Regions from separate parts of the Lawsonibacter asaccharolyticus genome, predicted to be linked through region 1. Evidence: riboswitches for the same ligand, from Rfam matches in the RefSeq annotation. Region 1 holds a riboswitch; the other holds the start of a gene.

Region 1 (4,410 bases):
GATGGCGTAGTCATCCCCATACACCGGGCGCATCACGTCGTCATTTTCGTATTGGATGGAGTCGGTGAGGATGGACATTTTGGCACAGAAGGCCTTGAAGGGGGCGGGGAGGTGCTCCGACCACAGCACGGTGAGGTTGGGCTCCGGGGCGCTGCCCAGGTTGCCCAGGGTGTGGAGATAGCGGAAGGAGGTTCGGGTCACCAGGGTGCGCCCGTCAATAGACATGCCGCCGATGGCCTCGGTGACCCAGGTGGGGTCCCCGCCGAAGAGCTCGTTGTACTCCGGCGTACGCAGGTGGCGGACCAGCCGCAGCTTGATGATGAACTGGTCGATCAGCTCCTGGGCCTCCTCCTCGGTGATGACCCCTGCCTCCAGGTCCCGCTGGAGGTAGATGTCCAGGAAGGTGGAGGTGCGGCCCAGGGAGGTGGCGGCCCCGTTGTTCTCCTTGATCCCTGCCAGATAGGCCAGGTAGACCGCCTGCACCGCCTCCCGGGCAGTGGCGGAGGGGCGGGACAGGTCCACCCCATACCGTGCGGCCATCTTTTTCATCTCCTCCAGGGCCCGGATCTGCTCCGAGACCTCCTCCCGCAGGCGGATGCGCTCCTCGTCCATGGGGCCGTCCAGGGCGTCCAGGTCCCGTCTTTTTTCCTCCACCAACCGGTCGATGCCGTACAGGGCAACCCGGCGGTAGTCCCCGATGATCCTCCCCCGGCCGTAGGCGTCCGGCAGGCCGGTGAGCAGGCCGGCGTGGCGGGCCTTCCGGGTGCGCTCCGGGTAAGCGTCAAAGACCCCCTCGTTGTGGGTCTTGCGGTACTGGGAGAAGTGGTCCTCGATCTCCGGGTCCAGGCGATAGCCGTACTGCTCCAGGGCGGACCGGGCCATCCGGGTTCCGCCGTACAGGTTGACGATGCGCTTGAGGGGCGCGTCGGTCTGAAGGCCCACGATGACCTCGTTCTCCCGGTCGATATAGCCGGGGGCAAAGCTGTCGATTCCGGAGACGATGTGGGTCTCCACATCCAGCACGCCCTTCCGCAGCTCCTGGCGCAGCAGGTCCTCACACCGCTCCCACACCGCCCGGGTGCGCCGTGTGGGGCCGGTAAGAAAGCTGCCGTCCCCCTCGTAGGGGGTCCAGTTCTTCTGAATAAAGGAGCGCACATCGATGCTGCGCTGCCACTCGCCGCCATGAAAGCCCTTCCATGCCTGATTTTCCATCTTCATACCGCTCTTCCTTTCTCCGCAGTTGTGGTGTAGGGAGCAAAAAATTCCCGCTCCAGCCGCCGGCACAGATCCCGGTCCATTGGGGGTGTACCTGCCAGAGGGTCGGTCCGTTCCAGAGCCTCATACTTGTGGGCCCCCAGCTTGTGGAAGGGCAGCAGCTCTACACGCTCCACATGGGGCAGGGTGTCCACATAGGCCCGCAGTCCCTCCAGGTGGGCCCGGCTGTCGGTGAGGCCGGGGACCACCACGTGGCGGACCCACATGGGGGTGCCCGCCCGGCGCACTGCTTCTACAAAGTCCAGGGTGGCGGCCATGTCCCCGCCGGTGACTGCCTTGTAGCCCGCCGGCTCATGGTGCTTCACATCATAGAGCACCAGGTCGGTGTGGGCCAGGATCTCCCCATAAATTCCCCTTCCGGCTCCCGAGGTGTCCAGACAGGTATGGACACCCTCCGCCTTCAGCCGCCTGAGGCACGCCAGCAGAAAGTCCGGCTGGGCCAGAGGCTCGCCGCCGGAGAAGGTCACGCCCCCGCCGGAGCGGTCAAAGTAACTGCGGAAGCGCAGCAGCCTGCGGACCAGCGTGCCGTCCTCCACCGGCCGGCCGCCCCCGCACTGGGTGTCGGGGTTGTGACAGTAGCGGCACCGCAGGGGGCAGCCCTGGAGAAAGACCACTGCGCGCACCCCTGGACCGTCCACCAGCCCCATGCTCTCCATGGAGTGGATATATCCCGTCATCCTGTTTCCTCCTTGCTTTTCTGTGATGGCGGGGCAAAAAAGGGCGCAAAAAAGCCGCCCCTCCGGGCCCCTTCAGCGCCCAGACGGTCGGCATGGTGACGATCATACTCCCTGTGGTTTCACTCCACTTCCGTCAGTCATATGATCCACATCCACAATACAGCAGAGACCCGCCTCCTGTCAAGAGGCGGGTCCCCGTTTCTACTTTTTCCACAAATCAGCTGGGCCGGGGGAAGGAGTTCCTGTATCTTGCGGCCGCCGGCTCACCGGCGCAGGGGGGTGCTGTCCGGGTCCTCCCGCCGGGCCACCCTGACTACCACGCTGGTCAGGGCAAACAGGGCGATGGCGTTGGGGATGACCATCAGGTTGTTGAACATATCGGTCAGCTCCCACACCAGGTCGTTGGACATCGTGGTGCCCAGGAAAATGAAGATGAGGGCGACCACGGTATAAATAGTGGTGCACAGCTTGGGGGACTTCTTTCCAAACAGGTAGATCACGTTGATCTTACCAAACAGGTTCCACCCCAGCACGGTGGAGAAGGCGAAGAAAAACAGGCAGATGGCCACGAACTTGGCGCCCAGCCCGGCCCCCATCACAGTGCCGAAGGCGGTCTGCGCCAGGTTGGTCTTGTCCAGAACCTCAGTCACCCCGCCCACGTAGCCGCCAGCCAGAGGGCCGTCGGCGGTGTAAAGGGTGGAAATGATGACCAGTGCGTTCAGGGTGAGGACCACGAAGGTGTCGATGAACACGCCGACCATGGCCACCACGCCCTGATCGTGGGGGTCGGTCACATTGGCCTGGGCGTGGGCGTGGGGGGTGGAGCCCATGCCGGCCTCGTTGGAGAACAGGCCCCGCTTGGCGCCCTGGCTGATAGCGGTCTTCAGGGCGGCGCCGAAGCCGCCGCCGATGATGGCCTGTGGCTGGAAGGCGTACTGGAAGATCATGGCAATGGTGGCAGGGAGGTACTGGATACGGGCGATAAGCACCACCAGGCCGCCCAGCAGGAAGATGGCCGCCATGACAGGGACGATCTTCTCCGTGACAGAGGCCAGACGCTGTACGCCGCCCAGGAAGATGATGGCGCAGATGACCACCAGCACGATGCCCACCACCCAGGATGGGACGCCGAAAGCGGTCTGGAATGTGGAGCCGATGGAGTTGGACTGGACCATGCAGCCCATGAAGCCCAGGGCCAGGGTGATGGCCACGGCGAAGAAACCAGCCAGGAACTTGCCGAAAGCGCCCTGGAAGGCGGTGGTGATGTAGTACACCGGTCCGCCGTGAATATTGCCCTCCTGGTCTACCTTGCGGGTCTTGATGGCCAGAGTGGCCTCAGCGTAGATGGTGGCCATGCCGAAGAAGGCGATGATCCACATCCAGAAGATGGCCCCCGGTCCGCCGGTGAGGATGGCTCCGGCGGAGCCCACGATGTTGCCGGTGCCCACCTGAGCGGCGATGGCGGTGGCCAGGGCCTGGAAGGAGCTCATGCCGCTGGCATGCTTTTTGCCCCGCAGGGTCAGGTTGCCGAATACCTTCCGCATGCCCTCGCCGAAGCAGCGCACCTGAACGAAGCGGGTCCGGATGGAGTACCACAGGCCCACCGCAATGAGTAGGAAGACCAGGATGTAGCTGGACAGGTAGTTGTTGATGTTTACAACGATGGGATAGAGCGTGGCTTCTAAGGATTCCAACATAGTGTTTTCTCTCTCCTTTGGGACAAAAAATGGACCGGGGAGCAGGCTCCGCGGTCCGTCGCATAGGGCGAGGAAAAACTCCCTCGCCGCGGTCCGTTCCTGGACTGCGGCAAGGCAGTTCATCGTCTCTGTCCTTTTGCCTGAGAGATTGGCGAAAGCGTCCCCGCTTCCGTCTTGCACCTTCGGCACCCGATCGTCGAGCTTCTCCAGAGTCACATCCACGCGCAGTCCTCGTCCCGGCAGGGACACCTGAGAGTGTTACTCCTTCGGCAAGCCATAGCTGTTTTCCTGCGCGCTTCGTCTGTCCTATTTTGTTTTCGAGCAATACCTTAACACAGCCGCGGTCAAATGTCAACCACTGGCGTACATTTATACATATCCGGCGGATTTTCCCCCGGCACTCCCCCGGATATTGGGCATTTTCGCAGACAAAGTTTACAGTTTGGCCTTTTTTCCGGGAGAAAGGTATGATATACTGAGATGCTACGATCCATCAGGACGCCCTTTTTCCACAATGATCGAGGATCAACATCAACATCCGAGGTGTTTTCCAATGAGTCTATTTACTAAAATCTTCGGGACCTCCTCCCAGCGCGAAGTCAAGGCCATCACGCCGCTGGTGGATAAGATCGAATCTCTGGAGGAGGAGTACAAGGCCCTGACAGACCAGCAGCTGCAGGCCAAGACCCCCGAATTTAAGGAGCGTCTCCAGAACGGTGAGACGTTGGACGATATCCTGCCCGAGGCCTTTGCTGCCTGCC
Region 2 (4,410 bases), 900 kb from region 1:
CGCTCCGCCTGCCCCCCCATCATGCACAGCTGCAAGTATCTGAACTTCTCCCGGGGCAACTCCGACATGGACCTGCTGGCCCGCCGCACCATCCAGGAGCTGGAGGGGGATGAGGGGCAGCAGCATCTGGAGGAGTACGCCGACGTACATACTGAGCGGGGCCAGTGCATGCTGAAGGCCATCTGCGAGAAGCTGGGCTTCGACTCCCTGGGCTACCAGTCCCTGGAGGGACTGCTGGAGTCCATCGGCCTGGACCGGGACAAGGTTTGCACCTACTGCTGGAACGGCAGGGAATAAGGCCCCTCCAGGGGGGCGATGTCCCCCCTGGACGCAACGTCGCTTCCCCGTCGATATCCCCTCGCCTTTCCACAGGAAAGGCGGCCCTGGCCGCCACGGCCAGGGGTCATGATGTCCTGCGGCGAAATGGATTCGCCTGCGGACTCTTTGTTGTCCTTTCCGCTTTCGGCGGAAAGTCTGCGAGGCTTTAACACAGTGATTTGGAGGTTTTTAAGATGAAAAACTCCCATTCGGAGTCCTACGCCGCCGCCGGGGTGGACGTCACCGCCGGATATGAGGCGGTGGAGCGCATCAAGCCCATGGTGGAGTCCACCTATATCCCCGGGGTGATGGGCACCCTGGGCGGCTTCGGCGGCATGTTTGCCCCTGATCTGACCGGCATGAAGAAGCCTGTGCTGGTGTCCGGCACCGATGGCGTGGGTACCAAGCTGAAGCTGGCCTTCCTGATGGATAAGCATGACACCGTGGGCATCGACTGCGTGGCCATGTGTGTCAACGATATCATCTGCGGCGGCGCTGCCCCCCTCTTCTTCCTGGACTACATCGCCTGCGGCAAGAACTACCCCGGGCGCATCGCGGACATCGTCTCCGGCATCACCGAGGGCTGCCGCCAGGCGGAGTGTGCCTTGGTGGGTGGCGAGACCGCAGAGATGCCCGGCTTCTACCCCGAGGAGGAGTACGACCTGGCCGGCTTCTCCGTCGGGCTGGTAGACGAGGAAAAGATCATTGACGGCAGACGCCTGAGCGAGGCGGATGTGCTCATCGGCCTGGCCTCCTCTGGGGTCCACTCCAACGGCTTCTCCCTTGTGCGGAAGGTGTTTGACGTGGAGCACGCCGACCTGAAGACGCCCCGTGAGGATCTGGGCGGCAAGAGCCTGGGCGAGGCCCTGCTGGCCCCCACCCGCATCTATGTAAGATCGGTGAAGGCCCTGCTGAGGGCCGGGGTGGACATCCATGCCGTCAGTCACATCACCGGCGGCGGTTTCTATGAGAATGTGCCCCGGATGATGACCCAGGGGCTCACCGCCCAGATCGACCTGAGCACCTTCCCCCGCCTGCCCATCTTCGATCTGATCCAGAAGACCGGGGACATCCCGGAGCGGGACATGTACAACACCTACAATATGGGCATCGGCATGATCCTGGCCCTGCCCGCAGAGCAGGCCGAGCAGGCTCTGTCCGTTCTGAAGGGGGCCGGTGAGACCGCCTATCAAATCGGCCGCGTCATCCCCGGCGAGGCCGGCGTGGAGCTGGTCTGATCACATTAGGAATGAGAAATGAGGAGTTGGGAATTGTGTCTCCGGCTCCGCCGGACCGATTTCAAACCGTGCGCCCCAGGCGCACTCCATCCATTCCAAATTCTTAATCCCTAACTTTCTAATTCCTAACTCACTCGGAGGTTCGCTATGTCCAAACGTATCGCCGTCCTGGTCTCCGGCGGCGGGACCAATCTGCAGGCCCTGATCGACGCCCAGGGGCGGGGAGAGCTGGTGAATGGCCGGATCTCCGCCGTCATCTCCTCCACTCCGGACGCCTTCGCCCTGGAGCGTGCCAAGAACGCCGGCATCCCCGGCTATGTGCTCCCCCGGCGGGACTTCTCCGACAGCCGCGGCTACACTGCCGCCCTGACCCGCCTGCTGCGGGAGACGGTAGGGGCCGATCTGGTGGTCATGGCCGGCTTTATGACCATCCTCACGGAGGAGCTGTTCCAGGCCTACCCCAACGCCGTCATCAATATCCACCCCTCCCTCATCCCCTCCTTCTGCGGAGTGGGCTGCTATGGCCTCCATGTCCACGAGAAGGCTCTGGAATACGGGGTAAAGATCTCTGGTGCCACCGTCCACTTTGTCACGGAGGAGTGTGACGCCGGCCCCATCATCCTGCAAAAGGCAGCTGAGGTGCTGCCCGGCGACACGCCGGAGGTCCTCCAGCGGCGCATCATGGAGCAGTGCGAGTGGAAGCTGCTGCCTCAGGCCGTCTCCCTCTTCTGCCAGGACCGGCTGAAGGTGGAGGGCCGGGCGGTCCGCATCTTGGACTGCCTGTAATACGCCTCCACACAAAGATCAAACACGCGGTGTAACTGACGGAAGTGGAATGGACCACAGGGAGCATCGTTGTGGACCATGCCGACCGTCTGGGCGCACCCGTTTTCCGAAACGCGGTGCGCCCTTTTTGCCGCTGTATGAGAAAGAAAGGAGCACCCTCATGTCCATCCAGACCATCCTTGCCTCCGGCTTTCTGCTCCTGGGCGGGATCTTCCTGCCCTATTGGGCGGCTGCGCTCGGCTGGCTGAGCTACTTCATCCCTTTGCTCAGCCTGATTTTTGTCCTGCTGGGGGTGATTCCGCTGCTGCTCTGCCTGTGGCGTGATTTTTGGTCCTGGTATCGCAGGACCCACACATTTACACAAGATCAGGACCCCAAATGAGAAAGAAAGGAGCATCTCATGTCCGCCAAGACCATTCTCGCCTCCGGCTTTCTGCTTCTGGGCGGAGCCCTGCTTCTGGTCGTCAGCAGCCTGGATTACAGTGATTTCTACAGTCTTTTTGGCCTGCTGTTCACGCTGGCAGGAGCGGTCCCCCTGCTCATCCACCTGGGGTCCCGCTATCTCACATGGTATCACAAGTCTCCCCCATCATCCACAAATGAGGACAACAAGGAGGATCCCCATGAAAATTCTTGATATAAATGAACTCCTGCAAGCTCACCCCTACCCCGGCCGTGGCATCGTCCTGGGCCGCTCCGCCGATGGCCAGAAGGCGGTCATCATCTACTTCATCATGGGCCGCAGCGGGAACAGCCGTAACCGCATCTTTGAGGCCACCGGGGACGGTATCCGCACCCGGGCCTATGACGAGAGCAAGATGGTGGACCCCTCCCTTATCATCTACCACCCGGTGCGCCAGGTGGGGGAGGTGACGGTGGTCACCAACGGAGACCAGACCGACACCATCCGGGACAGCCTGCTGGCGGGCAAGAGCTACATCGACGCCCTGCGCACCCGGTGCTATGAGCCCGACGGCCCCAACTATACCCCCCGCATCTCCGGCGTGGTGGACCAGGACGGCTCCTTCTGCCTGTCCATCCTGAAATCCGCCGACGGTGACCCCGCCTGCAGCCACCGCTACTTCTATGAGTACGACGCCCCCCTGGCTGGGGAGGGCCGCTTCATCCACACCTACCAGGAGAATGCCGAACCTCTCCCTTCCTTTGAGGGGGAGCCCCGCCGGGTGTCTGTCTCCGCCCCTGACGCTGAGACCCTGGCCAGTCAGGTGTGGGCCAGCCTGAATGAGGACAACAAGGTGTCCCTGTTTGTGCAGTATATCCACCTGGCCACCGGGGAGCGTGAGACCGTCATCCTCAACAAGCACGGAGAGCAGGCCCACGCCGCCTCCAAAGTCCCAAACTGAGAAAAAGAGGTGCAGATCATGACAGAACTGGAACTGAAATACGGATGTAACCCCAACCAGAAGCCCGCCCGCATCTTCATGGAGGAGGGCGATCTGCCCCTGAAGGTGCTCAACGGCCGTCCGGGGTATATCAACTTCATGGACGCCCTGAACTCCTGGCAGCTGGTGAAGGCCCTCAAAAAGGCCACCGGCCTGCCCGCCGCCGCCTCCTTCAAGCACGTCTCCCCCGCCGGGGCCGCCCTGGGCCTGCCCCTCAGCGACGTAGAGCGGCGCATCTACTTTGCCCCGGAGGGAGAGCTGTCCCCCATCGCCTGCGCCTATATCCGGGCCCGGGGGGCCGACCGGCTGTGCTCCTTCGGAGACTGGGCCGCCCTGTCCGATGTGTGCGACGGGGATACCGCCCGCTTCCTGGCTGCTGAGGTATCCGACGGCGTCATCGCCCCGGGCTATACCGACGAGGCCCTGGATATCTTGAAAGCCAAGCGCAAGGGAGGCTATAATGTGGTTGAGATCGACCCCAATTATGAGCCCGCCCCCATCGAGCGCCGCAATATCTTCGGCATCACCTTCGAACAGGGATACAACAGCCTGGATATCAGCGAGGAGATGCTCCAGAACATCGTCACCGAGAACAAAGACCTGCCCCAGCAGGCCAAGCACGACATGCTCCTCTCCCTCATCACCCTGAAGTACACCCAGTCCAA

The links. A riboswitch is a leader RNA that binds a small molecule or an ion and turns the genes downstream of it on or off. The one in region 1 is predicted to bind ZMP and ZTP.
Region 2: linked by a shared signal. The riboswitch ahead of L9O85_RS12105 (hypothetical protein) and the one ahead of pflA (pyruvate formate-lyase-activating protein) in region 1 are both predicted to bind ZMP and ZTP.

What each region holds. Positions count from the first base shown of each region.
Region 1 is NZ_CP091870.1:298,967-303,376, forward strand. Features, by position in the region: gene pflB (formate C-acetyltransferase) at 1-1,212, opposite strand, end outside; gene pflA (pyruvate formate-lyase-activating protein) at 1,215-1,952, opposite strand; ZMP/ZTP riboswitch at 2,023-2,103, opposite strand; gene L9O85_RS01420 (alanine/glycine:cation symporter family protein) at 2,216-3,649, opposite strand; glycine riboswitch at 3,768-3,864, opposite strand; glycine riboswitch at 3,865-3,950, opposite strand; gene secA (preprotein translocase subunit SecA) at 4,203-4,410, shown strand, end outside.
Region 2 is NZ_CP091870.1:2,520,694-2,525,103, forward strand. Features, by position in the region: gene L9O85_RS12090 (amidophosphoribosyltransferase) at 1-297, shown strand, start outside; gene purM (phosphoribosylformylglycinamidine cyclo-ligase) at 513-1,556, shown strand; gene purN (phosphoribosylglycinamide formyltransferase) at 1,704-2,342, shown strand; ZMP/ZTP riboswitch at 2,364-2,444, shown strand; gene L9O85_RS12105 (hypothetical protein) at 2,503-2,724, shown strand; gene L9O85_RS12110 (hypothetical protein) at 2,743-2,979, shown strand; gene L9O85_RS12115 (IMP cyclohydrolase) at 2,966-3,706, shown strand; gene L9O85_RS12120 (phosphoribosylaminoimidazolecarboxamide formyltransferase) at 3,725-4,410, shown strand, end outside.